DNA from 3 places in the Paramagnetospirillum magnetotacticum MS-1 genome. Region 2 is predicted to be linked to each of the others. Evidence: predicted binding sites of a transcription regulator. Region 2 holds the regulator's gene; each other region holds the start of a gene.

Region 1 (9,664 bases), on a different contig from region 2:
TGAAGCGTACGCCTTCGGGCGGCAAGGTCAGCGTGCGGGCCGAACGGCGGCCAACAGAACTGGCGCTGACCATCAGCGACACCGGCACCGGCCTTTCCGACGAACAGCAAGAAAGGCTGTTCGGCGGCTTTGCCGCGGGCGGGCGCCGTGACGTGCTGCCCGCCGGCCAGAGCGACGACGATTCCGGCATCGGTCTGGCCCTGGTCCAGCGCTTTGTCGATCTGCATGGCGGAAGGGTGGAATTGGCATCCTTGCCCGGTCAGGGTACGGTAGTGACCGTGCGGCTGCCCGTGGGGGCTGGGGTTGCATGAACAATTGGGGAGTGGACGGGGAATGAAGGCGATGATGGCTCGGGGATGGGGATTGGTCGTGGCGGCGGTGATGCTGATGGGCGCGTCGCTGCCCGCCAGCGCCGAGGCGGTGACCGAGGAATTCAAGATCGCCAGTAAATGGCCGGGTCAGAATCTCTATCTCCGGAACAAGCATCCGGCGGCGCTGTACGACGTGAAGCCGGAAAAGACGGTGCTGTTCCTGCACGGCGCCACCTATCCCGCCCATTCCTCTTTCGACATGCCCGTGGACGGCCAAAGCTGGATGGATTGGATGGCGGCGCGGGGCTATGACGTCTACAGCCTGGACATCCGCGGCTACGGCAAGTCGGGCCATCCGCCCGAGATGAGCCAGACGCCCGAGGCCAATCCCCCGGTGGTCGACACCTCCGACGCCGTCGACGACGTCACCCGCGCCGTCGACTTCATCTTGTCGCGCCGCAATTCCCAGCGCATCGTCCTGGTGGGCTGGTCCTGGGGCGCGACCCTGGCGGGCTCTTTCGCCAATACCTCCCAGGACAAGGTGGAGCGTCTGGTGCTTTACGCGCCGCAATGGCTGCGTGACGTGACGCCGCCCAGTGACGCCGATCTGGCGCGGGTTCCCGCCTGGCGTCAGGTCGATCCGCGCGACGCCCGCGAGATCTGGCTAAAGGCGGTGCCCGAGGCCAAGCGCGACGCGACCCTGTCCAAGGCGGTCTTCGCCGACTGGCTGAAGGCCACCATCGCCAGCGATGCCGAGCCCGCCGTGCCCAATACGGTGCGCGCTCCCAACGGCGTGGTGCTGGACACCATGCGCTATTGGGCTTCGGGCAAGCCGCGCTGGAACCCCGAGCGCCTGTCCGTCCCCGCCCTGGTGATTCAGGGGGAATGGGACGCCGAGGCGCCGCCCTCCATGGGCATGAGGCTGTTCAACAAGATCACCTCCTCGCCCTACAAGCGCTATGTCATGGTGGGCGAGGCCACCCATGCGGCCCTGATGGAAAAGAATCGCAAGCAGCTCTATCAGGCGGTCGCCGAATTCCTGGAATCCCCCGTGCCGCAGCGTTGAACCACTGGATACCCGCCATGAGCAGAAAATTTCTCCATGTGGGCTGCGGCCCCCAGACCAAAAGCGGGCTGAAGGGGTTCGATAGCGACGACTGGCAGGAAATCCGCTTCGATATCGATGAGAGCGTGCACCCCGACATCCTCGGCACGCTCACCGATATGCGTCAGGTGGACAGCGCAAGCGTTGATGCCGTCTATTCCAGCCATAATATCGAGCATGTCTTCCCCCATGAGGTCGGCATGGCCCTGCGGGAGTTTCACCGGGTCTTGAAGGATGACGGCTTTCTGGTCATCACCTGTCCCGACCTGCAAAGCGTCTGCGAGGCGGTGGTCGCCGACCGGCTGCTCGAGCCGCTTTACGACTCGCCCGCCGGTCCCATCAGTCCGCTGGATATTCTCTACGGGCACCGTGGGATGATCGCCCAGGGCAATGCCTATATGGCGCATAAATGCGGCTTCACCTATTCGGTGCTGGACCAGTGCCTTCAGGGGGCGGGATTCGCCAATGTCATTGGCGGCCGCAGGCCCAAATCCTTTGATCTGTGGATGATGGCTTTCAAGTCGGAAACCGCCGGGCCGAAAATGCAGTCCCTGGCCCCGCAGTTCCTGCCCTAGGCGGGTCGCGGCCCGAACAGATCGGGCGGGTCGGCGTCCTCGGCCGGGCAAAGGTCGGTGATGCCGATGCCGATCAGGCGGAAGGCCCGTCCATCCGCCTGACGATCGAGAAGGGCCAGACCGGCGCGCAGGATGATCTCCGCCCGCCCGGTGGGATCACTCAGCCGGTGGTGGCGGGTCAGCAGCTTGAAATCACCGGTCTTGAGCTTGAGCACCACGGTGCGCCCCGCCAGACGTGCGCGCTCCAGGCGCCGGGCCACGCCCTCGGCCAGGGGTGCCAGCGCCTCGGCCAGGGCTTTGGCGTCGGAGATGTCGCGGGCGAAGGTGGTCTCGGTGGACACGCTCTTGGCCGGGCGGTCGGGATTGATGGCGCGGGTGTCGATGCCGTGCACCATGCCAGCCAGACGCCGCCCGAACCTGCCCCAGCGCGCCATGAATTCCGCCTCGGGCAGGGATTGAAGCTGGGCGATGGTGGTGATGCCCTGCCGGGCCATGCGCGCCGCCGTGGCCTGGCCGATGCCGAACAGGGCGGTCACCGGGCGCGGCGCCAGGAACGCGGCCGCCTCCTCGCGGCCGATCACCGAGAAGCCTTCGGGCTTGTCGAGGTCCGACGCCATCTTGGCCAGGAACTTGTTGTAGCTGAGGCCCACCGAGACGGTGATTCCCACCTCGCGGCGAATGGCCCGCGCCAGCCGGGCCAGAAGAACCGCCGCCGGGCGCTCCACCAGACGTATGCCGGACGACAGATCAAGATAGGCTTCGTCCAGGGATAAGGGCTCCACCAGGGGCGTGGCTTTCTCGAACAGGGCGCGGATATGGGCGCTGACCTGCTTGTATTTGGCCATGTTGGGGGGGATGACCACGGCATGGGGGCACAGTTCCAGCGCCTTGAACATGGGCATGGCCGAGCGCGGCCCGAATTTGCGCGCCACATAGCAGGCCGTGGTCACCACGCCCCGTCCGCCCGGATGGCCGACGATCACCGGCTTGTCCATCAGGGACGGGTTGTCGCGCTTTTCCACCGAAGCGTAGAAGGCATCGCAGTCGATATGGGCGATGGAAAGATCCAGAAGCTCGGCATGGCGCACCAGCCGTTCTGACCCGCAGGCGGGACAGACACCGCTTTCCGCTCCTGAAGCCCCGCAATCCCGGCAGACTGTCGGCGTGTGATCACCATATGTTCCCATAACCGGACTATAGCGCGGGAGGGGGAGGCAGCCCACCCCAAAAGAAAGCCTCCGGTCCTTCCATCGGGCAATCCGGTGCGGTGAAACCTCCCTTGACCACGGGCTATCCCTCTGGCGTATGGCCCTTTGTTCGTGGTCTATTTGCCGTCTTCGCCGCAGGGAGACCCAAAGACCATGACGCAGATGACGGAGCGGATGGAAATCGCCGAGAAGATCGAGCACGCCAAACATGCTCATCACGACGAGAACGGTGGCGCCGACCATGGCGGCATGAACAAGCGGATCGGCGTCACCATGGGTCTGATCGCCGTCCTGGTGGCCGTCTGTGCCGCCTGGGTGGGGGCGGAGCGCAATGAGACGACGCGGGCGCTGATCCAGCAGACCCAGGTCTCCAACACCATCGCCGCCGCCTCGACCCGCTACCGCACCATGATGAACGAGGTGGAAGGCCTGCGCCGCGAGGACCCGGACTCGGTCACCGAAGCGCAGAAGATGCGCTATATCTCGCTGGCGCTGGACTACCGCAAGGAGCGCCGCATCGCCTCGGCCTGGTCCAAGAGCTATACGCCGCTGATCGAGGCTCATTTCGAAGCCACCGAAGGCTATGAAAAGGCGCAGGTGGCCGCCGAGATCGCCATCGTCGCCGCCTCCATCAGCCTGCTGCTTTCCAGCCGAATATTGTGGGTTCTGTCGGTGGTGATCGCGTTGGGCTCCGGCGTGCAAATGGGCATCACCTATGTCCATGCCGAACACCACCTGACCGAGGCCCAGGCGGAGATCGAAAAACAGAAGTCGGCGCTTCAGCTGTTGCGCAAGAAGATGGGCAGCGACGATTCCGACACGGAAGCGCTGGACGCCCTCGACCCCGACGGCTCGCGCCGCAAGGCCATCGAGGCGGCGGACGAAATCCGCGAGCGAACGGTGCAGGAAAAAGCCAAGGCCCAATCAACCCCGCCCGCGGCAAAGAGTCACTAGCGCCAGTTCGGCTTCGTCCGAGGCATATTGTCTCCTGGGTCCTGGGCGCCCCCGGAACCCAGGAGGCGCAAGCGGAGCATGCCCGCCTTACGCCAGGCCACCGACGAAGGGTTCGTTCAGGTCGTCGTGGACGAAGGCGACCCGCACCCGCCCCTTGCAGTAGCGATCCGCGCAAGACAGGGCCGCCTCGGCCATATCCAGGGTAGCCTGGCGCAGCCGCGGGCGCGTCATGATCTCGCGCGGGGTCATGTAGCGGGTCAATCCGCACCGTCGGCAGGTCACCTCGATCTGAGTGGCCGGGTCGAGATCCGAGAGGCGGCTTTCCGTTTTCCAGTTCATCAGTAGAAATCCTCTGCCCGCGGAATGCGGGTGTACGAGATCTTGCCTCCGGCATGATCGCCCGGCGGCGCTACCCACGGGCCGACACTGACCACGGTGCGGCCATAGCGGCGGTTCAATCGGTCGATGGCGTCGGTGACCGTCTCCAGCCGCTTTCGCACCGGCTCGTCATTGGTCAGCAAATCCAGTTGGCGCCGTTCGGTGCGGCTCAGTTCCCCCAAGGTGACGCCAATGCGCGCGATGACGGCCCGGCGGGGAAGGTCCGCCCGAGCCTTGGCCCAGATCTCCTCCAATGCGTCCAAGATGCCGGGATCGTCGGAAATGGCAGGCAGATAGGCGCTGCCACTCCACGAGTCGTCCCACATTCCAAGCCAGAGAAACAGGCGGCCAGCCGACCAGCCGTCGCGGCGCATCCGCCGCGCCGCCTTGACCAGCAACAGGCGGGAGATGGGCTTGACCGCCGCCATGGTGCGATGATCGGGCGGCATCACCCGGCCATGGCCGTACATGCCGCGCTCCGAGGCTTGGGCCTGGATGTCGTAGCCGTGCAGTGCGTACCACAAACGTTCTCCCGTTACATTGCCCCAGATGGCGCGCATCTGCTTGGGCTGCGCATTCAGCAGGTCGGTCATTTCGACGATACCGGCATCCCAGAGGCGGTGCAGGATGCGTTTGCCGATGCCGGGCACGTCGCGGATGGAAATCTTGAGGAGCGGCCCTGGCATGTCGTCCGGATGCCACAGCATGTTTCCGTCCGGCTTGCCCGCCTTGCAGGCCATCTTGGCCAGTTGCCGGTTGGCGGCATAGCCGAGGCTGCACTTGATCCAGGGGCCGACCAGCTTGAGCAGGCGGGCCTTGATCGCCTCGCCAACCGCCAACGGATCTTGCTGCTGGCTGGGATCAAGACGGCAGGTCAGCTCGTCGATGGACTTTACCGCATCAATGGGAATCACCATGGCGATCTCCGATAGAAGGGCATTGTGGGCACGGCGGTAAAGATCGGGGTTCTGGGGCTGAAGGATCAGGTCGGGACAGAGTCTGAGCGCGTCCTTCACCATCATCACGTTGGAGACGCCGCGCTTCTTGGCCTCGCGGGAACAGGCGATGACACAGGTATTGACCGCCCCGGCGAAGGGGACGACGCCGATGGGCTTTCCACGCAGATGGGGATGGGCGAACTGTTCGCACGACGCGAAAAAGCCGTCAAAATCGAGATAAAGACGTTCCGGGGTGTTCGGCTTGCGCATGGGAGGCGCCTTGCTCATCAATGGGCATAAATAAGAACATAGAGAGAACGTCAGAGTCAATGAGGGCCGTCAATGCGGGCTCTTCGACCGTAGCTTGCCCGACGAACTGACCGAACCCGCTGGTCGATGCTCGCCTGCGACCGGGCCAGCAGATCATACACTGACGTCTGCCTGGGAATGATGGCCCCCGCACTGCCGGTTTCGACCTGTCGCAGTGGTTGACGATGATCGCGGGCGACCGGGTGAGGCCGTGACAGGCCTCTCCCGCTAAGTTGAACCTAAACCAGCTTTCGCATGCCATCCAGGATATTGGCGGCGCCCTTGACGTCTGTGTGCTCGTCTTGGGCCAAGATCGGCAGAACGTCCGCCAGCCGCGGGAATGCCGCGATGCCATAGTCTGCGAGCATCCGCTCGGCGGCTTCTCTGGCCGGGCCATAGGACCAAGGCCCATCCCCTTCCCGGAACCAATGCCGCTCTCGGTACGAATACACCTTGGTCGTCGGCTTGACCCGCTCGACCTTGCCGTAGGCGATGCGCCAGAGCGGCAGATAGTCGCGGGAAAATAGCACCCGGCTCCCATCTTCCATGTCCATCCAGCCGTAAGGCAGCCACAAGCGCCGGGGCACAAAATCTGCAATCCGGGTACGCGGGACGACGGCCTCGAATGTGGCAACTAGGCTGTTATCGGTCGAGTGGTCGAGATAGCGCACGCCGCCACTAGATTTGCGCCACCAATGGGGTTCGGTTTTGGAAAAACCGGCGCTCTTGATGCGAAAGATCACCCCGGGATGGCGACCTACCTTCCAGGGAATTGGCCCAGCCCGCCAGCAAGCCGTTCGGATCGCTTCGTGGTCATCACGGGTGAAGGTCCGGTTGCCGGTTAGCCTCATCTCGGGCAAGGCGGCCTGCACGTCGCCGTCATGGGCATTCAACGACACAGCCAAGCTGCGCGACATGGCGATGGCCCGTTCCCGGAAGGCGTCCTCGGCCAAGTGTTCGTCCAGGATGGTCTGCTCGGTCGCGCCGTGGCTGACCTCAAGCTCATGCCAATCACGGTAGCCACAGGCCACGGCGACGGCCTGCTGGCTGCTGGACAGAGGAGTGTCCGGAAACACCGCAGACAGGTGCTTCGCGGCTTTCTTCGGGCGGGTGAGATTGGGGAAATGAAAACGCATACCATCCTCCCTCTCGGCGCTGGAGAAAGGCGTGTCCACTTAGCCCTGAGCGCCTCGAAAGAGAGTGTCAGGATGGTAATCAGAACCTGCCCCGAAGGCTTCGCCAGTGTGGACGGCGCGGCCGGTCAGCCGGTGCCAAACCATAGCAACAGGCGGTCATGGCCGCAATATCGACAAGGGGCGATAAGAGGCGGAGCCATGGGACAAGGCGCTCCGTGGTCTGCGGTAGGTAAGCGTGGTTCCGCAAAATCTTTTTTGCCACTTCTATGCCACGTGGGAAGTAAAGCATCAGCCTGCGCAGGCACTATCCGAAAAGCGCTGTGCCGCAAAACCCCAGCCTTTCCGACAAAAAGAAACCCCCCGGTTATGCACCGGGGGGTAAAGTCAAACAGGGAGGCTTCACGTCTAGGAGACGTAGGGTCCGAAGACCCGGAACCCAGGTACGAAACCTGGGAACAATGTGGCGGAAACCGCCGAACTCGGGACCTGCTGCGGTGCAGCAAGTTGCGAGTACTTGTGTAAGGCATGGGATGGGGTTGAACCACACCAAAAAGCAGGACAGAGGCATGCGATTGGCGCATGCCTTATGCTTTCGGATAGGGTTTCTACCGGATCAGGCGGTTTCGGCGATCTTGCTCAGCAGGAAGTCGCGGAAGACCGTGATGCGCTTGGAATGGCGCAATTCCTCGGGATAGACGAAATAGGCCTCGACCTTGGGGCCCTTCAATTCAGGCAGGATATGCACCAGGGCCTCGGCCTCGCCCCGCAGATATTCCGGCATGGCGGCGATGCCCAGCCCGCTTTTGACGGCGCGGTAGATGCCGTAGATGTTGTTGACCTCCAGCACCGGCTTGCGCGGCCGGTCGGGAGAGGCACCCGCCTCCAGCAGCCAGTTGACGTTGGACACCGGGGCCGAAACCCGGGTGTCGTCGCCATAGACGATGATGCGGTGGTTGTCGAGATCGTCGGCGGATTTGGGCATGCCGTACTTCTCGATATAGGCTGGCGAGGCGAAGACCGCGTAGTTCATGGACAACAGGTGCCGCTGAATCAGGTCGGGCTGGCGCGGCGGCATCATGCGGATGGCCACGTCGGCCTCGCGCATGGCGAGATCCAACTCGCCGTCGAACAGCACCATGGTCACCGAGATTTCAGGATAGGCGTCCAGGAAGTCCTTGATGCGCGGCGTCAGCCACAAGGAACCGAAGGCCACGGTGGTGGTGATCTTCAGCGGGCCCTGGGCGCGTTCGCGGCTTTCGGTGAGCAGCGCCTCGGTCATGGCCAGCTTGGAGAAGACGTCGCGGGCGGTCTTGTAGAGCAGTTCGCCCTGTTCGGTGAGGATCAATCCACGGGCGTGGCGATGGAAGAGGGGCAGGTTGAGGCTCTCCTCCAGCGCGCTGATCTGGCGGCTGACGGCCGATTGGCTGAGATTGAGCACCTCACCCGCATGGGTGAAACTGCCCGCCTCGGCGACGGCATGAAAAACCCTCAGCTTATCCCAGTCCATGTGACGACCGGTCTCCTCCCCGCGGCGGATTATGGTTTCCGCCTTCCCATTTCATGGCGGCTACTGTGCCGCAACTCAGCCCGTGTGTCCATGCGCGGTGAGGAAGCGCTCGGCTTCCAGCGCCGCCATGCAGCCGGTTCCCGCCGCGGTGACCGCCTGGCGATAGATCTTGTCCTGCACGTCGCCAGCGGCGAAGACGCCGGGAATGTTGGTGGAGGTGGCCCCGGCCTTGGTGATCAGGTAGCCCTCGGAATCCATCTCCAGCGCGCCCTTGAACAGATCGGTGTTGGGCGTGTGGCCGATGGCGATGAACACGCCATCCACCGATAGCACGGACAAATCGCCGGTCTTGACGTTTTTCAGGCGCACCCCGGTGACGCCGGGGGGATTGTCGTCGCCGAGGATCTCGTCGATGACGCTGTCCCAGACCACCTGGACCTTGGGATTGGCGAACAGGCGGTCCTGGGCGATCTTTTCGGCGCGCAAGGTGTCGCGGCGGTGGATCAGGGTGACCTTCGACGCGATCCCGGCCAGATAGATGGCCTCCTCCACGGCGGAATTGCCGCCGCCCATGACCGCCACTTCCTTGCCCCGGAAGAAGAATCCGTCGCAGGTGGCGCAGGCAGAGACGCCGAAGCCCGAGAACTTCTTTTCCGATTCAAGGCCCAGCCAGCGCGCCGTGGCGCCGGTGCAGATGATCAGCGTGTCGCCGGTATAGGTGTCGCCCGAATCGCCGGTGGCGGTGAAGGGGCGCTTGGACAGATCCACCGAGACGATGGTGTCGTCCATGAAGCGGGTGCCCACATGCTCGGCCTGGGCCTGCATCTGCTCCATCAGCCAGGGGCCCTGGACCGCCTCGGCGAAACCGGGGAAGTTCTCCACATCCGTGGTGATGGTCAGCTGGCCGCCCAATTGCAGCCCGGCCACCAGGATGGGCTCGAGATTGGCACGCGCGGCATAGATGGCGGCGGTGCAGCCAGCCGGACCGGAACCCAGAATCAGAACCTTGGTGTGGTGATGCGCCATCGCGATGCTTCCCGGAACTTACTGATATTGTTGCGCCACAGCATAAGGAGAGGGCGCGCCGCTGGCAAGCGGCGCGCCCCACCAATCTGACAAAAGCCTTACAGCTCGGAAGCGTGCTTGGCCAGGTATTCGGCGACGCCGTTGGGGTTGGCCTTCATGCCGGCCTTGCCCTTGTTCCAACCGGCGGGGCAGACCTCGCCATGCTCTTCATGGAACT
Region 2 (9,664 bases):
GCGATTCCGTCCTGATCCTGTGTTTCGTGGTGGTGGTGATCGGCGGCGTGGGCTCCATCAAGGGCGCCTTTCTCGGCGCCATGTTGATCGGTCTGGCCGACACTTTCGGCAAGGTCTTCGTTCCCGATTTCGCCAGCTTCACCGTCTATGGCGTCATGGCGGCGGTGCTGTTGTGGAAGCCGAGAGGGTTGTTCGCATGACCCGGCGGCTGTCCCTGATCCTGCTGCTGGCCCTGGCGGTCCTGGCCCTGTTTCCGGTCTGGGGGCCGCTGGCCTTTAGCGCCAAATACGCCTTCCTGCTGCAAAAGCTGACCGGCATCATGATCCTGGCCATCCTGGCCATGAGCCTCGACCTGCTGGTCGGCGTGGCCGGGCTGGTCAGTCTTGGCCATGCCGCCTTCTTCGGATTGGGCGGGTATATGCTGGCAATACTGAGCCCGCAATACGAGGCGGCCAATGTCTGGGTGGCGCTGCCCGCCACAATGGCCGTTGTCGCTGCGGCCTCGGCGGTGGTGGGCTTTCTAGCCATTCGCACCGCTGGCATCTACTTCATCATGGTGACCCTGGCCTTCGGCCAGATGGGCTATTATTTCTTCAACGATTCCAAGCTGGCGGGGGGATCGGACGGGGCTTACATCTACGTCAAGCCCAGCGTCGAGGCCTTTGGCCTCACCCTGATCAATCTGGAGAACAAGCAGGCCTTCTTCTTCACCGTGCTGGGCGCATTGGTGGCGGTCTATGCGTTACTGCGCGTGGTGCTGGCCTCGCCCTTCGGCCGTGTCCTGGCCGCCATTGGCGTCAACGAGGGCAGGGTGCGAGGCCTGGGCTTCAATCCCACCGCCTACAAACTGGTGGCCTTCACCATCGCGGGCGCCCTGGCCGGGTTGGCCGGATTCCTGGCCGCCACCCAATATGGCTTCGTCAGTCCCGCCATGCTGGGTTGGCATCAGTCGGGCCATGTGCTGGTCATGGTCATCCTGGGCGGCATGGGCACCCTGTTCGGTCCCGTCCTGGGAGCCTTCATCCTGGAACTGGCCCATTTCGGTCTGGAAGCGGTGACCGAGCACTGGCTGCTACCCATGGGCGCGCTGGTCATCGCCATTGTCCTCGCCCTGCCCAAGGGCGTGGCGGGCCTGCTTTTGCAGTGGTGTGGAACGAGTGAGGCCTTGGCCGAGCGCGGCGCCAATGAGGCGCCCGAAGCGCAGCGGAGGAGCCAAGGGAGCGAGAGCGACCGCCCGGCGCTTGAGGGACAAACAGAACCGGCCAAGAAAGGGGAGGGCGAGCCATGAGCGTCTCTCCCTTCCTTTTCGAGACCAAGGGCCTGACCAAGTCCTTCGGCGGCCTGATCGCGGTCAATGCGGTCTCCATCGGCTTCAAGGAATGCGAGGCCCACGCCATCATCGGTCCTAACGGTGCGGGCAAGAGCACCTTCGTCAACCTGCTGACCGGGCATCTCCCCGCCTCGGGCGGCCATGTGATGTACAAGGGCTCGGACATCACCCGCTTGCCCGCCCACAAAGTGGCGCGGCTGGGCATCGGGCGGTCGTACCAGAAGACCAATATCTTCCCCAGCTTCACCTGCTTCGAGAATTGCCGTCTGGCGGCGCAGTCGCTGCTGCCCCATTCCATGCGCTTCCTGCGCCCCGCCGCCGCCTATCGCGAGGTGTCCGCCCGGGCGTCCGAGGCCCTGGAGCGGGCCGGGCTGGCGTCCAGGGCGGGGCGCATGGCGGGGACCATGTCCTATGGCGAGCAGCGTCAGTTGGAGATCGCCATGGTTCTGGCCACCGCGCCCCAGGTTCTGGTCCTCGACGAGCCCCTGGCTGGCATGGGCAAGGAGGAATCCGAGGGCATGGTCCGTCTGCTGCAGGATCTGGCCCGCAGCTATACCCTGATCCTCATCGAACACGACATGGACGCGGTCTTCGCCATCGCCAAGGTGCTGTCGGTGATGGTCAACGGCACCTTGCTGGAAAGCGGGCCCTTGGACCAGATCCGCGCCAGCAAGGCAGTGCAGGACGCCTATCTCGGCGACGGGGCGGAGGCCTATTGATGGAACTCTTCCTCGAGGCTTCCGGCCTGCACACCTATTACGGCGCCAGTCATATCCTGCATGGCGTGGATTTCCGCGTCGGCGAGGGCGAAACTCTGGCGCTGATGGGCCGCAACGGCATGGGAAAGTCCACGCTGCTGAAAAGCCTGCTGGGCATCGTCACTCCCCGCCAGGGTAAGGTTTCGGTCCGGGGCAAGGATGTGACCGGCCAGGAGACCTCGGCCATCATCCGCCGTGGCATCGCCTATGTCCCCGAAGGACGCGGCATGTTCCATAACCTCACCGTGCGCGAGCATCTTGTGATGGCGGCGCGCAAGGGCGTGGACGGGCGGGACGACTGGACCTATGAGCGGGTGCTGGAGACCTTTCCCCGTCTGGCCGAGCGTCTGGACAATCTGGGCACCCATCTGTCGGGTGGCGAACAGCAGATGCTGTCCATCGGCCGCGCGCTCATGACCAATCCCCATCTGCTGATCCTGGACGAGGCCACCGAGGGCTTAGCCCCGCTCATCCGCCGCGAAATCTGGCGGGTGGTGCGCCATGTCAAGGAAACCGGCATCGCCACCATCGTGGTGGACAAGAATGTGGGGGTCCTCTTGGACCTCGCCGACCGTCATGTCATCCTCGTCAAGGGCGAGGTGGTGTTCGATGGCGGCCCACAGCAACTGAAAAGCGATTCGAGCATACTCGAACGGCATATCGGATTGTGACCGACAAAGCAGTCGCAAAATGATTGAGAGGAAGGAGAATACGTCATGACGTCCCCCAATGCCTCGTCCGAGCATGCGCTCGACATTCCGCGCGATTATAACGCCGCCACCTGGTTCATCGACCGCCACATCAAGGACGGTCGGGCCGACAAGGTGGCCTTCGTCGATGCGGATGGCAGCCACACCTATGGCCAGTTGGCCGAGAAGGTGAACCGGGCGGGCAATGCGCTCAAAGGTCTGGGCCTGCACATGGAGAACCGCATCGCCATGATCATGCTCGACACCGTGGATTTTCCCTCGGTGTTCTGGGGCGCCATCAAGGCGGGGATTGTCCCCATTCCGCTGAACACCTTGCTGACCACCGGCGATTACGGCTACATGCTGTCGGACTCCCGCGCCCGCGTCCTGGTGATCAGCGAGGAGCTGTTCGACAAGGTCGAGCCCATCCTGCCTGATCTGCCCACGCTGGAACATGTGATCATCTCGGGCAAGAACGGCCATGGCCACAGGCTGCTCTCCGACCTGATGGCGGCCGCCGAGCCCAAGCTCAAGACCGCCGAGACCACCCGCGATGATGTGGCCTTCTGGCTTTACTCCTCGGGTTCCACCGGCGCGCCCAAGGGCGCCGTTCACCTCCAGCGCGACCTGCCCGCCACCGCCGTTCATTACGGCCAGCAGGTCCTGGGCATCCGCGAGGACGACGTCACCTTCTCGGCGGCCAAGCTGTTCTTTGCCTATGGCCTGGGCAACGGCATGACCTTCTCGCTGCATGTGGGCGCCACTTCGGTGCTGCTGAAGGATCGTCCCACCCCCGAAGCGGTGATGAAGATCCTCAAAGATCATCAGCCCACCATCTTCTACGGCGTGCCCACCCTGTACGGCACCATCCTGGCCGATCCGCAGTACAAGCGCGAAACCTCGTCCACCCGCCTGCGCGCCTGCGTCTCGGCGGGCGAAGCCTTGCCCGAGGATGTGGGCCGCCGCTGGGAGGAACGCTTCGGCGCCGCCATTCTCGACGGTCTGGGTTCTACTGAAATGCTGCACATCTTCCTGTCCAATCGCCATGGCGAGGTCCGCTACGGCACGTCGGGCAAGCCGGTGCCGGGCTACGATCTCAAGATCTGCACCGATGACGGGCACGAAGTTCCTCAGGGCGAGATGGGTGAACTGGTGGTGCGCGGTCCCAGCTCGGCGGTGGCCTATTGGAACCAGCGCGAAAAGTCGCTCAAGACCTTCCGTGGCGAATGGACCCATACGGGTGACAAATACTACGTGGATGAAGACGGCTATTACCGCTATGCCGGTCGTGGCGACGACATGCTGAAGGTCGGCGGCATCTGGGTCTCGCCCTTCGAGGTGGAGGCCGCGCTTATCTCCCACGAAATGGTTCTGGAAGCCGCCGTGGTCGGCGAGGCCGACGCCGAAGGCCTGGTCAAGCCCAAGGCCTTCGTGGTCCTGGCGCCCGGCGAGACCGGCTCGGAAGTCCTGAAGGAACAGCTTCAGGCCTATGTCAAAGCCAAGCTGGCGCCCTACAAATACCCCCGCTGGATCGAATTCGTCGAGGCGCTTCCCAAGACCGCCACCGGCAAGATCCAGCGCTTCAAACTGCGGGGCAGCTTGGCGCAGATGTAGGGAGCCGCCTAACGTTTAAGGTCTTTGTGGGCTCCGCCCACACCCGCAAAGGGCCTTGGGCCCTTTGATCCCCTTCATCGGAATGGGGTCCAGGGACTAAGTCCCTGGCGGGTGCAGGGCCGGGCCCTGCAGTTAACGCCGGGGAGGCTCGGTCCTTAGCCCTATCGACATTCCCGGCGCCCCGGCTCACACTGAGCGCTCGTTAATCATGGTCGGGGGCTTTCCATGCGTAAGCTGCTTATTGGTGCCGGTGTTGTGGTGACGGTGATCATCGGGGCGGCGGTGTTCCTGCTGTCGTCGCTGGACTCCATCGTCAAGAAGGTGATCGAGGATGTGGGCTCCCAGGTGACCGGGGTGAAGGTTTCCGTCGGCGCGGTGAAAATCTCGCTGTCCGAGGGCAAGGGCTCCATCGCGGGCCTGACGGTCGCCAATCCGCCCGGTTTCTCGTCGGATCCCGCCATCCGGCTGGGCGAGATCGCCCTGGCGCTCGATACCGGTTCGCTCAACAAGAACCCCATCGTGGTCAAGGACATCACCGTGGCCTCGCCCTTCGTGGCCTATGAGATGGCCTCAGGCGGCAGCAATATCGACGCCATTCAGAAGAACGTGAAGGCCTTCACCGCCAAGCATGGCGGCAGCGATGCCAAGGCCGAACCCGCCAAGACTGCTTCCAAGGACGAAGAAAAGAAGCTGGTCATTGAGCGTCTGGCCATCACCGGCGGTCAGGTCAAGTTGGCGGCGGGCGGCATTCCCGGCGCCGAGGGCACGGCCAAGCTGGGCGATATCGTGCTGACCAATATCGGCAAGGATTCGGGCGGCGCTTCTTCCGCCCAGGTGGCCCAGAAGGTCATGGATTCCCTGGTCAATGGCGCGCTGAAATCCGCCACCAGCTTCGGTAATCTGCTGGGTGGGGTCGGCGACAAGGCCAAGGCCCTGGTTCCCGGCGACGCGGCCGGTGCGGTCAAGGGCCTGTTCGGGAAGTAGGATCGGCTGAAGAAAAGGCCCCCCGGATCGCATGGTCCGGGGGGCTTTGCTTTGAAGATGAAAGAAAAGGCCGCGGAGTGCTGCCCTGCACCCGCCGGGGACCTGTCGCGTCGTGTCTTTTTAGTCTGCCCGACTTGAGGCTGTACCACTTTGCCTCGTCGTCCCGGGCTCGACCCGGGACCCAGGAGTCGCGAGCAGTAACGCTTGATGTTGCTCCCCCTGGATCCCGGCTCAAGGCCGGGATGACGGTGAAATGGTGTTGATTCAGCTTGCTTCAGACAAGCTCTAAGTCCCTCGACCCATTCCCAATAATCCAAGGGGATCAAAGGGCCTTGGGCCCTTTGCGGGCGTGGGCGGAGCCCACAGAAACTACCCCAGCACGACCTGATTGGCGCCGCGCAGGCGGGACAGGGAATTGCCCAGACGGGACCATTCCTCGAATCTGCGCCTTGCGTCGGCCTCGGCCTGGCGGCGCGAGACGCGGCCCAGATAGGTGACGCTCATCTCGGCGCGGCCGTCCTGGGCCGGATTGCCATCGGCGGTGAAGCCGAAGCGAAGGGGGCGAAAGCTTCCCATTTCAGTAGCTCCGAAGCAGGCCGACGAGGCGGCCCTGGACCTTGACCCGGTCGGGGGGCAGGACGCGGGTCTCATAGGCCTTGTTGGCGGGTTCCAGGGCGACCGAGGTGCCCTTGCGGCGCAGGCGCTTCAGCGTCACCTCGGTGTCGTCCACCAGGGCGACCACGATGGTTCCCGTTTCGGCGCTGTCGCAGGAGCGGATGACCACGGTGTCGCCGTCATTGATGCCAGCCTCGATCATGGAATCGCCCTCGACGGTGAGCGCGTAGTGATTGCCGCTGCCCAGCATGGAGGCGGGGATGTCGATGCTGCGGGAGTGATCGCTCAGCGCCTCGATGGCGGTACCGGCAGCGATCTTGCCGTAAAGCGGCAGGCTGACCGAGTCCGACGGCACGGCCACCGGCGCGCCCACCAATTGCTGGCTGGCGAAGCCGCCCTTGATCACATTGGGGGCAAAGGCCTTTGCGGGTGGCGGCAGGGTCTGGTCATGGCGGTTTTCCGGCAGGCGGACCACTTCCAGGGCGCGGGCGCGGTGGGCGAGGCGGCGGATGAAGCCGCGTTCCTCCAACCCGGTGATCAGGCGATGGATGCCCGACTTGGACTTGAGGTCCAGTGCGTCCTTCATCTCGTCGAAGGAGGGGGAAATTCCGGTGGCGCGAAGCCGTTCGTCGATGAACATCAACAATTCATATTGCTTGCGGGTCAGCATCGCGGTTTTCCCCCTTCCGTGAGTCTGTTCCGGGAACAAAGAACAAACCATCTGCTTTTGTTCTATTCGCGTTCCTCCTGATGGTCAAGGGGAATTTGCACGGATGATTCCGTTTTGTTTCCCTAAGAGCCTGGGGAACTCAGAGAACGGCGGGCAGCGGAATGACCTGCACCATGTCGCCCATCTGGGCGGTGGGGGCATGGGGGGGGCGCACCACCAGACAGGTGGCCCGCGCCAATCCCGAGATGACGGCGCTGTCTTGCTGTTCGAAGGGCAGGGCCACCACCAGACCGTCATCGGTGCGTTCCAGGGTGCCGCGCATGAATTCCATGCGGGCGTCATTGGGCGGCAGATCGCGGCCCAGCAGGGCATTGATGGCCTGGGTGACGGTGGACCGCCCGGTCAGTGCCCGGATGGCGGGCTCGAGGAAGATGATGGCGCAGACCATGGACGAGACCGGATTGCCCGGCAGGCCGAGAACGGGAATGCCCTTCATGTCGCCGAACATCAGCGGCTTTCCCGGCCGCATGGCCACCTGATAGAAGCCGAGATTCATGCCCGCGCTCTTCAGCGCGTCCTGCACCAGATCATAGTCGCCCACCGAGGCGCCGCCCGTGGTGACCAGCATATCGGCGCCCGCCGCCGCCTTGATCATGGTGTCCAGCGAATCCCGGGTGTCCTTGGCGATGCCCAGATGGATGGCCTCGGCGCCCAGCGCGGTGACCATGGCGGCCAGACCGGGGCCGTTACTGCCGACGATCTGGGAGGGGCCGGGCTGATCACCGGGCAGGACGATCTCGTCACCGGTGGACAGGATGGCGATACGGGGCTTGCGGCGCACCAGCAGGTTGGGAATGTTCATGGCCGCCGCCAGACCGACGGTGCGCCCGCCCATGACCGTTCCCGCCGGAATCAGCATGTCGCCAGCCGCGAAGTCGAGACCGGCGGGGCGCACATGGCGGCCCGCAGGAGCGGAGGTCAGGATCTCGATGCGCTCGGCGTCCCGGCGGGTGTTCTCCTGCATGATGACGGCGTCGGCGCCTTTAGGCACCGGGGCGCCTGTGAAGATGCGGATGCATTGTCCAGGCCCCACCGTTCCGGTGAAGGCGGCTCCGGCGGCGGATTGGCCGATCATCTGGAGGGTATGAGGAACCTGGGCCAGATCCTCGGCCCGGACCGCATAACCGTCCATGGCCGAGACCGCCACCGGCGGATGAGAAACGCGCGCCGTCAGGTCCTCGGCCAGGATGCGGCCCGTGGCCTGGGACAGGGAAATCACCTCGGTGCCCACCGGCTTGATGCCGGTCAGCAGGGTTTCGCGCGCCACCTCGACGGAGATCATTCCTTGGCCTCGTAGATGCCTGATTTGCCGCCCGATTTGTGAATCAGGCGGATATTCTCGATGCGCATGGATTTATCCACCGCCTTGCACATGTCGTAGACGGTGAGCGCCGCCACCGAGACGGCGGTCAGCGCCTCCATCTCAACCCCGGTGCGTCCTACCAGCTTGCAGGTGGCTTCGATATGGACGGCCGAGGCGTCGGTATCAAGGCTGAGCTCGACGCCGACCGAGGACAGTGCCAGCGGGTGGCAGAGCGGAATCAGGTCGGGGGTGCGCTTGGCGCCCATGATCCCGGCCAGTTGGGCGACGCTCAGTACATCGCCCTTCTTCATGCCGCGCGCCGCGATCAGGGCCAGGGTTTCAGGCGCCATGACCACCGAGCCACGCGCCACCGCCACACGGGCGGTTTCCGCCTTGGCCGAGACATCGACCATGACGGCATTGCCGTCCGGGTCGAAATGGGTGAGGCCATCCTTGGTCGTGGGGGCGCCCATCAGGTGGCCGGACCCGCGCCAGCCAGCAAGATCTTGACCGCCTGTTCCACATCGGGGCGACGCATCAGGGCCTCGCCGATCAGGAAACGCCGGACACCCACGGCGGCCATGCGGCGCAGATCGCCAGGACCTTCCAGGCCGCTTTCCGAGACGACGATCTTGCCCTCGGGGATCAGAGGGACCAGACGCTCGGTGGTGGCCAGATCGGTCTTCATGATCTTGAGGTCGCGGTTATTGATGCCGATCAGCGGGGATTTGAGCTTCAAGGCCCGCTCCAGCTCGGCCTCGTTATGGACCTCGATCAGCACATCCATGCCGTAGCCGAGCGCGATGTCTTCCATCTGGCTGAGCTCGGCATCGGTCAGCGAGGCGACGATCAGCAAGACGCAATCGGCGCCCAGCGCGCGGGCTTCGACGATCTGGTAGGGATCGACCATGAAGTCCTTGCGCAACACCGGGATGTCGCAGGCCGAGCGCGCGGCGCCCAGATCGGCGTCGGTGCCTTGAAAGAACTTCTGATCGGTCAGCACCGACAGGCAGGCGGCCCCGCCGCGCTGATAGGCGCGCGCCAGGAATTCCGGCTTGAAGTCGGCGCGGATCACACCGGCCGAGGGCGAGGCCTTCTTGATCTCGGTGATCAGGCCCCAGCCGATTTCGGCGACCTTGCGGTCCAGGGAAGCGGCGAAACCGCGTGGCGGCGCCTGATCCTGGGCGCGCTTCAGCAGTTCCTGGATGGGGCGTCGGCTCTTCTGTTCGGCAACCTGTTTGCGTTTTTCGGCGCAGATGCGGTCGAGGATGGTGGGGGTGGCGTTCATGGTGTCAGGCCGTCCGGTTGGTGATGGCGATCATGCGGTCAAGCACGGCTTCGGCCTCGCCCCGATCGATGGCCTGTTCCGCCGCGCGCGCACCCTCGCTCAAGCTGCCGACCTTTCCGGCCACCACCAGGGCGGCGGCGGAATTTAGCACGACGATATCGCGATAGGCTCCCTGTTCCCCTTTGAGGAGGCCTTTGAGCGCGGCGGCATTGGTGGCGGAATCTCCGCCCTTCAGATCGGCGGCGGCGGCGCGCTTGAGCCCCACCTCCTCCGGCGTCACGGTGAAGAGGCGGACCTCTCCCCCTTTGAACTCGGCCACCTTGGTGGGGCCGGTGGTGGTCAGTTCGTCCAGG
Region 3 (9,664 bases), on a different contig from region 2:
TCGATGGAAGATGATGATGATGTCCTGAAACTCTGGGCGGCTTTACTGGCGGGTGCGATGACCCCCGGAATAGACATCCAGGCGCACAAGATGCTTTGCGGAATATTGAAGGATCTTGAGGGGCCAGATGCTATTTTACTTGAATTGCTATGGAGCAGTTATCGGTATCGGCAAAAAAATAATTCAGAGGTAAATTATAATGTCGATATTTCAATAGCTGCCAGTTGGGAAAATTTAAATAATTTTGCCCGCAAGACCGCCGTCCTCAATGTAATCCGGCTGGGATGTGCAGCGCTACCAAGCGATTCACTTAGCAATTACGGCCTAGATTTTGTTCGAGGCATTCAACTATCCCCAATGTCAAATTTCCCAAATCCCCCCCCAGATCCTCTGGTGCGAGCATTGGATTTGGTCGAGCGCGGCATTTCCTCTGCCATAAACCTTTCTAAGGGCGTACACACCCCGGTTACCTTCCATAGCAGAGGGTCGACAACCGACTTCCGATGTGCGCAGGACATCCTTACTCTGACATTACTTGGGCGAACTTTGATGGAAACTTGCCGAGCGCCTAGCTGACAAGGCAGACCTTACCGTCAGCATGACCAAGCGACCAGGGATGCGCGAAGGGACGAGTCCCTTCGCAAAGAAGGGCCCTCACCCCAACCCTCTCCCGCTCGCGGGAGAGGGAGTTACCGGGGGGAGCAGCCCCGCCACGGGTTGCCCCGTCGTCCAAGCCGTGTCATCTTCGGGCGGTTCGGGAGGAGCACCGTGCGGCATCGCCCTCGTGGGGAAAACATCATCCGGTTCGACAGTGTCGGGCTGCGCTACGGGCTTGGGCCCGAAGTCTTGCAGGACGTCACCTTCAAGCTGCCGGCCGGGTCTTTTCATTTCCTGACCGGGCCCTCGGGCGCGGGCAAATCCTCTTTGCTGCGTTTGATGTATCTGGGCCTGCGCCCCACGCGCGGGCGGGTCGTGCTGTTCGACCGCGACATCGCCGCGACCAAGCGTTACGAGCTTCCGGCGCTGCGCCGTCGTATCGGGGTGGTGTTCCAGGATTTCCGCCTGCTTGACCACATGACCGCCTTGGACAATGTGGCGCTGCCCTTGCGGGTGCGCGGCGTCAAGGAATCCGAGATCCGGCGCCATGTGCCGGAACTATTGTCCTGGGTGGGTCTGGCCGACCATCTGGGGGCCAAGCCTTCGACGCTCTCGGGCGGGCAGAAGCAGCGCGTGGCCATCGCGCGGGCGGTGATCGGGCGTCCCGACCTTCTTCTCGCCGACGAGCCCACCGGTAACGTGGACGATCACATCGCCATGCGGCTGATGTATCTGTTCGAGGAGTTGAACAAGCTGGGCACCACCATCGTGGTGGCGACCCACAACGAGCTGCTGGTGCGGCGCTTCGCCCATCTTCCCCGCCTGCATATCGAGCACGGCATGGTGACGACCTTGCACCATGAACCGGCGGCGGACGATCTGGAGACGGAGTGATGCTGTTTCGCCGCCGCCATTCCGATCTGCCCCTGGCCGGTGACGCCACGTCACGGTTTTTGCCCTGGCTGGTGGCGCTGATGGTGTTTCTGTCCTCCATGGCGGTGGCCGGGGCCTTTGTCATTGGCTCGGTGATGGAGCGCTGGGACCGCGACGTGTCGGGCACGCTGACCGTTCAGGTTCTTCCGGCGGGCGGCGAAAATGCCGATGCGGTGACCGAGGAGCGGGTTCATTCGGCCATCGACGTGATGCGCAAGGTGCCGGGCGTGCTGGCGGTCAAGGCCTTCGACAAGAAGCGCACCCTGGCGCTGTTGGAGCCCTGGCTGGGCAATACCGAGATGGTCCAGGACATGCCGCTGCCCCGCCTGATCGACGTCACCATCGACCCGGAATCGCGCATCGATTTAACCGAGGTGGCGCTGCGTCTGTCGCGCGCCGTGCCCGGCGCCTCGCTGGACGATCACCGGGTCTGGCTGTCACGTCTGATCAATCTGTCGCGCACCATGCAATGGCTGGCCATTCTGGTGGTTGTGCTGATCGGCATGGTGACCTCGGCCACGGTGGTCTATGCCACCCGCACCGGCATGGCGGTGCATCACGGCATCATCGAGGTTTTGCATCTGATCGGCGCCCATGACGATTACGTGGCCCGGCAATTCGCCGATCGCGCCTTTGCCTTGGGCATCGGCGGCGGGCTGATGGGGCTGGGGCTGGCGGTGCCTGCGCTGACGGCCATCGGCTGGGCGGCCAAGAGGCTGGAAGGCGGCTTTCTGCCCAGCCTCAGCCTGCCGGTTCTGGGCTATGTGGCCATCGGCCTGCTGCCGTTGCTGGCCGCGCTTCTTGCCATGCTGACGGCGCGGCTCACCGTCCACGGCACCCTGGCCAAGATGCCATGAGCCGGGCCGCGTTGCGCCGCCTGGCCATCGGATTCATGGTGGCGGCGGGCACCCTGTTCGGTGCCTGGGGCGGTGGGCTGATTTGGTTCGCCGCCGATCTGGGCATCAGGGCGGAGGACGACGCCACCGTCACCGATGCGGTTGTGGTGCTGACCGGAGGGGCCGAGCGGCTGAATTCCGGCCTGGCGCTTCTTGAGGCGGGCCGGGGCCGCATGCTGTTCGTCTCGGGCGTGCACAAGGGCGTCGATCTGGCCGATTTGCTGCGTCAGGCCCATGTTTCGCCCGAGCGGGTGCGGTGCTGCATCACCTTGGGGCATGCCGCCGACGACACGGTGGGCAATGCCGTCGAGACCGCCGCGTGGATGCGGCGTGAGGGGTTCTCGTCGCTGCGGCTGGTGACGGCGGCCTATCACATGCGCCGAGCCTTGCTGGAACTGCGCCGCGCCCTGCCCGAGGCCCAGATCATCGCCCACCCGGTCTTTCCCGACGCCTTCAAGCGCGACCAGTGGTGGCGCTGGCCCGGCACCGCCCATCTGCTGGCGGTGGAATACACCAAATATCTGGCGGCGCTGGCCCGGCCGCTGTTTATCCCTAAGAAATCCGAGAGGAAGCCGTGACCGTTCTCCGCTCCGCCCTGTTCATCCTCTTCACCTGGGTCTGGACCCTGGTTCTGTCCCTGCTCTACCTGCCGCTGCTGGCCATGCCCCGCAAGGCCATGCGACCGGCGGTGCGCCTGTGGCTCAAGGGCATGCTCGGCGCGCTGCGCCTGATCGCTGGCCTGTCCTGGGAGCTGCGCGGTGCGGGGAACCTGCCCACGGGACCGCTGATCATCGCGTCCAAGCACCAGTCGGCCTTCGAGACCTTCGTTTTCCACCTGCTGCTGAACGACCCGGCCTATATCCTCAAGCGCGAGCTGTTGTGGATACCTTTCTTCGGCTGGTACCTGGGCAAGTCGGGCGTGATCGCCATCGACCGCTCGGCGGGCACCAAGGCGCTGAAGGCCATGGTCAAGGGCGCCGAGGAGGCGGTGGCCGAAGGCCGCCCGGTGGTGATCTTCCCCGAAGGCACCCGCGCCGCCCCGGGCGCCAAGCTGCCCTACCATTCGGGCGTGGCCATGCTGTATGGCGCGCTGAAGGTACCGGTCATACCAATTGCCTTGAATTCCGGGCTGTTCTGGCGCCGCCGCGGCTTTGCCAAGAAGCCCGGCACATTGACCCTGGAGGCGCTGGAACCCATCGCGCCGGGCATGGACCGCAAGGCCTTCATGGCCGAGCTGGAGAGCCGCATCGAGACCGCCAGCGACCGCCTGATCGCCGAGGCGCGGGAACGCCATCCCGGCCTGTGACCCACAAGACCGGGGGGAGGGAAAGTCCCGCCCTCTGTGGATAAGTCTGTGGATGGGGATGAGGCTGAAAATCAGCCCCCAGGCCGTGTCTCTGTGCATAACGGGGATAAGTGCCGCCACAGCCAGCATTGCTTGATCTGACGGGGCGCGGCATCGGGATAAGCCTGTTAGTACAAAAAAAGAACGCTTTCCATTGATTCCCCCCGCCCCGAAGCCCTAAAATCAGCGCGGTGAGCCCTGATAAAAGGGCGGGAGAGGAAAGACGGGTCCATGACGCAGGTGGCATCCATTTCCCAGCAGATCTGGGACATGAAGTATCGGTTGAAGTCCGCCGAGGGAACGGCGCTGGACGGCACCATCGAGGACACCTGGCGGCGCGTGGCGCGCAGTCTGGCGGCGACCGAGGCCGAGCCCGCCGTCTGGGAACAGCGCTTCTTCGAATCCATGGAGGATTTCAAGGTCCTGCCCGCTGGCCGCATCATCTCGGGCGCGGGGACCGACCGCAAGGTGACGCTGTTCAACTGCTTCGTCATGGGCGACATCCCCGACGACATGGCGGGCATCTTCGAGCACCTGAAAGAGGCCGCCCTGACCATGCAGCAGGGCGGCGGCATCGGTTACGACTTCTCGACGCTGCGTCCCAAGGGCGCTCCGGTCAAGGGCGTGGGCGCCGACGCCTCGGGCCCGCTCTCCTTCATGGATGTGTGGGACGCCATGTGCCGCACCATCATGAGCGCGGGCTCGCGCCGCGGCGCCATGATGGCCACCATGCGCTGCGACCATCCCGATATCGAGGCCTTCATCGACGCCAAGCGCGAAGCCGGGCGGCTTCGCATGTTCAACCTCTCGGTCCTGGTCACCGACCCCTTCATGCAGGCGGTCAAGGAAGACGGCCCGTGGGAGCTGACCTTCAAGGGCGTCACCTATAAAAGCCTGCCAGCGCGCGAACTGTGGAACAAGATCATGCGCGCCACCTATTCCTATGCCGAGCCGGGCGTGATCTTCATCGACCGCATCAACCGGCTGAACAATCTCTCCTATTGCGAGGACATCCACGCCACCAATCCTTGCGGCGAACAGCCCCTTCCCGCCTATGGCGTCTGCCTGCTGGGCTCGCTCAATCTGGCCCGCCTGGTGGACCGGCCCTTCGAGGACGGGGCAAGGCTGGATCTCGATAAGCTGGACCGGCTGGTGCGCGTTGCCGTGCGCATGATGGACAACGTCATCGACGTGTCCAACTACCCCCTCGATCGTCACCGTCACGAAGCCTTGTCCAAGCGCCGCATCGGGCTGGGCATCACCGGTCTGGCCGATGCCCTGATTCTGTGCGGAGCGCGTTATGGCGGGCGCGAAGCCATCCGCCTGACCGAGACCTGGATGGCGGCCATCCGCCGCTCGGCCTATCTGGCTTCGGCCGAACTGGCGCGTGAGAAGGGCGCCTTCCCGCTTTATGATGCCGAGAAGTATCTGGCGGGCGAGACCATCCAGGGGCTGGATTCCGATGTCATCGAGGCCATCCGCACCCATGGCATCCGTAACGCCCTGCTGACCTCCATCGCGCCCACCGGCACCATCTCGCTATTCGCCGACAATGTGTCGTCGGGCCTCGAGCCGGTCTTCGCCTTCACCTATACCCGCGGCGTGCTGCAGCGTGACGGCACGCGACGCGAGGAGGAGGTCAGCGACTACGCCTATCGCCTGTTCCGCCGTCTGCGGGGCGAGAACGCGCCGCTGCCCACCTATTTCGTCGACGCCCTGTCACTCACCCCCGGCGATCATGTGGTGATGCAGGCCGCCGTGCAGAAATACGTGGACTCCTCCATCTCCAAGACCATCAACGTGCCCGAGGATATCTCCTTCGACGCCTTCAAGGACGTCTACACCCAGGCCTATGAACTGGGCTGCAAGGGCTGCACCACCTACCGCCCCAACGACATCACCGGCTCGGTGCTGGAGGTCAAGAAGGAGGCCAGGCCCGAGGACGATGCCGAGCCCGAACTGCCGCTGGAGAAGACCCGCACCCGCTACACCGATCCCCTGGATTCCGGCATCGTCCACCTGACCCAGCCGCTCGACCGGCCCGAGGCGCTGCCCGGCTCCACCTACAAGGTGCGCTGGCCCGATTCCGACCATGCCATGTACATCACGCTGAACGACATCATCCAGGACGGACGGCGGCGGCCCTTCGAGGTGTTCATCAATTCCAAGAACATGGAGCACTTCGCCTGGACGGTGGCGCTGACCCGCATGATCTCGGCGGTGTTCCGCAGGGGCGGCGACGTGGCTTTCGTGGTCGAGGAACTGAAGGCGGTGTTCGATCCCAGAGGCGGCCAATGGGTGGGCGGACGCTATGTCCCCTCGCTGCTGGCCGCCATCGGCGAAGTCATCGAGCGCCACATGATCGCCATCGGCTTCCTGCCCGACCCCAAGGCGGCGCGCGAACCGGTAGAGGCCCGCGACGACCGCTATGGCGAGGAGCGCAAGGTGGTCAACGGCGAGACGCGGCTGCGCCACTGCCCCAAATGCAACCAGCCCGCCCTGCTGCGCTCGGAAGGCTGCGATACCTGCACATCCTGCGGCTATTCCAAGTGCGGATGAGGACGAGATGCGGGGCTCCCGCCCCGCGGCCCCGGTTGGAGGCGATGCCTCCAAACCTCCCTTTTGATTAAAAGGGGCGTCTGGATGGAAACCTCCATCCGCCTCGACAAATGGCTGTTCTTCTGCCGTTTCTTCAAGTCGCGCGCTCTGGCTGCAAACGTGGTTGAGAGCGGCGCGGTGCGCCTCAACGGCGCTCCTGTCACCAAGCCCGCCCATGGGGTCAGGCCCGGCGACCGGGTGGCCTTTCCCGCAGGACCCTATATCCGCACCGTGGAGGTGCTGGCTCCGGGCACCCGCCGCGGCCCCGCCCCCGAAGCGCAGGGGCTTTACCGGGATCTGGGGAAGGAAAGGGCGCCGGAAGAGTAACGGGGCTTTCGCCCCGACCCCAACCGGGAGGCAGAAGCCTCCCGGACCCTCCATCACTTCATTGACATTTAAAATGGTGGTTCGGAGGCTTTTGCCTCCGATGGGTGCGGGCCAAGCCCGCTCGCGCAGCGAAATCTACCCGAACAGCAGCCTGGACGCCGCCGCTGGACCGGCACCGGCCTTGACCTTGTCGCCCAACACGCCTTCCAGGGCGGTAAGGCAGGTGATGACGTGTTTGGGAGTGGCGCTTTGGCCCATCAGGCCGATGCGCCACACCTTACCCGCAAGGGCGCCGAGGCCCGCGCCGATTTCCAGGCCGAAGCGAGCCAGCAATTGGGCACGCACAGTGGCCTCGTCCACGCCGTCTGGCACGGTGACGGCGTTGAGCTGGGGCAGACGGGATTTTTCGGCGACCAGCAGGCCCAGACCCATGGCCTCGAGCCCCGCGCGCAGGGCCTCGTGCATGGCGCGGTGACGCGCCCAGGCGGCGTCGAGGCCTTCCTCGTGCAGCATGACCAGGGATTCGTGCAGACCGTAGAGCGCATTGACCGGGGCGGTATGGTGATAGGTCCTCTTAGCCCCGCCGCCCCAATAGGCGGTGAGCAGGGTAAGATCGAGGAACCAGCTTTGCACCTTGGTCTTGCGCGCCTTCAGCGCTTCGACGGCGCGGGGCGAGAAGGTGACCGGCGACAGGCCGGGCGGCGCCGACAGGCATTTCTGGCTGCCGGAATAGACGGCATCGGCGCCCCACTGGTCCACCAGGACCGGAATACCGCCCAGCGAGGTGACGGCATCGACGATGGTCAGGGCCCCATGGGCATGGGCCAGGGCGCACAGAATGGCCGCGTCGGATTCGACGCCGGTGGAAGTTTCGGCATGCACGAAGGCCAGGGCCTTGGCGCCTGGATTGGCGGCGAGGGCCTCTTCCACCTTGCCCGCATCGACGGGGGTGCCCCAGGCATCCTCGACCACCACGGCGCGGGCGCCGCAGCGTTCCACATTCTCCTTCATGCGCCCGCCGAACACGCCATTGACGCAGACCACCACCGTGTCGCCCGGCTCGATCAGATTGACGAAGCAGGCCTCCATGCCCGCCGAACCGGGGCCGGACACCGCGAAGGTCATCTCGTTGGCAGTGCGAAAGGCGGCCTGCAACAGGCCCTTCAGTTCATCCATCATGCCGACGAAGGCGGGATCGAGATGGCCGATGGTGGGACGCGCCTGGGCGGCCAGCACCCTGGGATGGACGTCGGAGGGGCCGGGCCCCATCAGGATGCGCAAGGGGGGCTGAAACGACTGGACGGGCAGATTGCTCATGGGGGCGGGGCTCCGGGTCCGGGGGGAGTGATGGGCAAGGGCGGCAGCCGGAGAAGCTTTACCTGCCCGGCATAGAGATCGCCATCTTGCACCGTGACGGAAAGGGTCAGGGTGGGGCGTCCCTGGGGATCGGGACGCGCCAGAATGGCCAGAAGGATTTCAGCGGCCGAGGCCATGCCCGGCTCCATCAGCTTGGCTTCCACCAGGCGGCTCACCACCTCTTTCCAGCCGCGGATGCGGGCCGTGGTGGCGATGAGAGGCTGAAGCATGGGGTCGAAGGCGAAGGTCCCGTCGGCTTCCAGGCTGAGCGGCGCCCAGTCCACCGCCAGCTTGTCCAGTTCCACGGTGCCGCCAGCATTGCTCCAGGCGGCCAGGGCGGAAAGCGGGGCCGTATCGGGAATGGTGCCCATGATGCGCCCCTCCACCCGCACCAGATCCAGGCGGCGGTTGAAGGGCAGATCGGCGGGCAGGCCCATCTCCACGCCCTGGGCGTTCAGGGCGAAACCGGCCGAGGGTTTCTCATGGCCGGGATCGGGAGGGTTCAGCCATTCATAGCGAATGGCAAGACGCTCGGCCGTCAACGGCCCCGCGCCGGGCTGTTCCAGCGCCAGGCGGCCCGCCTCGAATGCGAAATCGTGCAGATCGCCGTCGCCATCCACCCGAAGCCGCACCGTCGCCCCGGTGGTGGTGACGATGCCGCGCCACTCGTTTCCCATGGCCAGAGTATGGCTGGTCCCCAGATCCAGAACCGGCCCCATCGGGTCGAGGCCGGGCAGCCGCAGACGCACGCCGTCGCTGCTCCAGGCCAGCCCGGAAGGCGTGGAGAGATTGAGCGCGCCCAAATCCAGACCGATCTGGCCGGGAAAGCCGAACAGCGCGACGGGGCCGTAATCCAGATGCCAGCCATCGGCGCGGCGCGATGCGGCGAAGTCCTCTATCCCCTTGCGCAACTGCCCCGCCACATGGAACCAATAGGCCGTATAGCCGCCGCACCCGGCCAGGGCCAGGAATGCGGCGATCAGGGCGGCAAGACGGAAACGGACGGGCATGGGCATCGCGACTCCAGAACCGGTCACAAGGTCTAACCCGACAGCGGGCTGGAGGCAAGGCACCGACCTATGGGTCTTCGCCTATGGCTCGCTCATGTGGAACCCGGACTTCGAACACGAGGAAACCCGCACCGCCCAAATTTCGGGCTATCACCGCGCCATGTGCATCTTGTCCTTTCTCTGGCGCGGCACGGCGGAAAGGCCCGGTCTGGTCATGGGCCTGGACCGGGGCGGGTCGTGCCGGGGCCGGGCCTTCCGGGTGGCGGCCATCAAGGTGCCCGAGGTCATGGCCCGCATCTATTCGCGCGAAATGCCCACAGGCGTCTACGAGCCCCGCTTCCTTCCCGCCGTCCTGGACGATAGACGCAAGGTCCAAGCTTGGGCCTTCGTCGCCCGGCGCGACCATCCCCAATACCTGGCCCAAGCCACGCCAGATCAACGCGCCGCCCTGATCCGCCAGGGCCACGGCACCGCTGGCCCCTGCCGCGACTATCTGGCCAATACCATCACCCAGTTGGAGATGCTGGGCCTGGGCAGCGAGGGGCTGAAGCGCCTGCTGGCGCTGGTGGATGAGGGGTAACAGGTTTGCGAAGTGACTCGTC

What was found. Region 2 encodes LexA, which represses DNA repair genes until DNA is damaged. Its sites were predicted from a motif close to ATGTTCTANTTTGGTTC; they were not measured.
Region 1: the regulator LexA is predicted to act here: its motif matches at 5,774-5,790, upstream of CCC_RS13795 (Y-family DNA polymerase).
Region 3: the regulator LexA is predicted to act here: its motif matches at 3,903-3,919, upstream of CCC_RS17345 (adenosylcobalamin-dependent ribonucleoside-diphosphate reductase).

What each region holds. Positions count from the first base shown of each region.
Region 1 covers NZ_JXSL01000030.1:268,770-278,433, reverse strand. Annotated here, with positions in the region: gene CCC_RS13825 (sensor histidine kinase) at 1-311, shown strand, start outside; gene CCC_RS13820 (alpha/beta hydrolase) at 334-1,377, shown strand; gene CCC_RS13815 (class I SAM-dependent methyltransferase) at 1,395-1,991, shown strand; gene CCC_RS13810 (DNA polymerase IV) at 1,988-3,178, opposite strand; gene CCC_RS13805 (DUF4337 family protein) at 3,353-4,153, shown strand; gene CCC_RS13800 (hypothetical protein) at 4,241-4,492, opposite strand; gene CCC_RS13795 (Y-family DNA polymerase) at 4,492-5,739, opposite strand; gene CCC_RS21285 (hypothetical protein) at 6,018-6,914, opposite strand; gene CCC_RS13785 (LysR family transcriptional regulator) at 7,528-8,421, opposite strand; gene trxB (thioredoxin-disulfide reductase) at 8,497-9,447, opposite strand; gene CCC_RS13775 (peroxiredoxin) at 9,546-9,664, opposite strand, start outside.
Region 2 covers NZ_JXSL01000024.1:50,778-60,441, reverse strand. Annotated here, with positions in the region: gene CCC_RS07010 (branched-chain amino acid ABC transporter permease) at 1-200, shown strand, start outside; gene CCC_RS07005 (branched-chain amino acid ABC transporter permease) at 197-1,288, shown strand; gene CCC_RS07000 (ABC transporter ATP-binding protein) at 1,285-2,049, shown strand; gene CCC_RS06995 (ABC transporter ATP-binding protein) at 2,049-2,759, shown strand; gene CCC_RS06990 (benzoate-CoA ligase family protein) at 2,805-4,391, shown strand; gene CCC_RS06985 (AsmA family protein) at 4,617-5,375, shown strand; gene CCC_RS06980 (hypothetical protein) at 5,745-5,951, opposite strand; gene lexA (transcriptional repressor LexA) at 5,953-6,660, opposite strand; gene CCC_RS06970 (molybdopterin molybdotransferase MoeA) at 6,800-8,002, opposite strand; gene moaC (cyclic pyranopterin monophosphate synthase MoaC) at 7,999-8,496, opposite strand; gene trpC (indole-3-glycerol phosphate synthase TrpC) at 8,496-9,311, opposite strand; gene trpD (anthranilate phosphoribosyltransferase) at 9,316-9,664, opposite strand, start outside.
Region 3 covers NZ_JXSL01000030.1:1,016,399-1,026,062, reverse strand. Annotated here, with positions in the region: gene CCC_RS22230 (Abi-alpha family protein) at 1-576, shown strand, start outside; gene ftsE (cell division ATP-binding protein FtsE) at 769-1,491, shown strand; gene CCC_RS17360 (cell division protein FtsX) at 1,491-2,387, shown strand; gene CCC_RS17355 (YdcF family protein) at 2,384-3,004, shown strand; gene CCC_RS17350 (lysophospholipid acyltransferase family protein) at 3,001-3,732, shown strand; gene CCC_RS17345 (adenosylcobalamin-dependent ribonucleoside-diphosphate reductase) at 4,003-6,330, shown strand; gene CCC_RS17340 (RNA-binding S4 domain-containing protein) at 6,415-6,696, shown strand; gene CCC_RS17335 (pyridoxal-phosphate-dependent aminotransferase family protein) at 6,832-8,013, opposite strand; gene CCC_RS17330 (DUF2125 domain-containing protein) at 8,010-9,068, opposite strand; gene CCC_RS17325 (gamma-glutamylcyclotransferase) at 9,061-9,642, shown strand.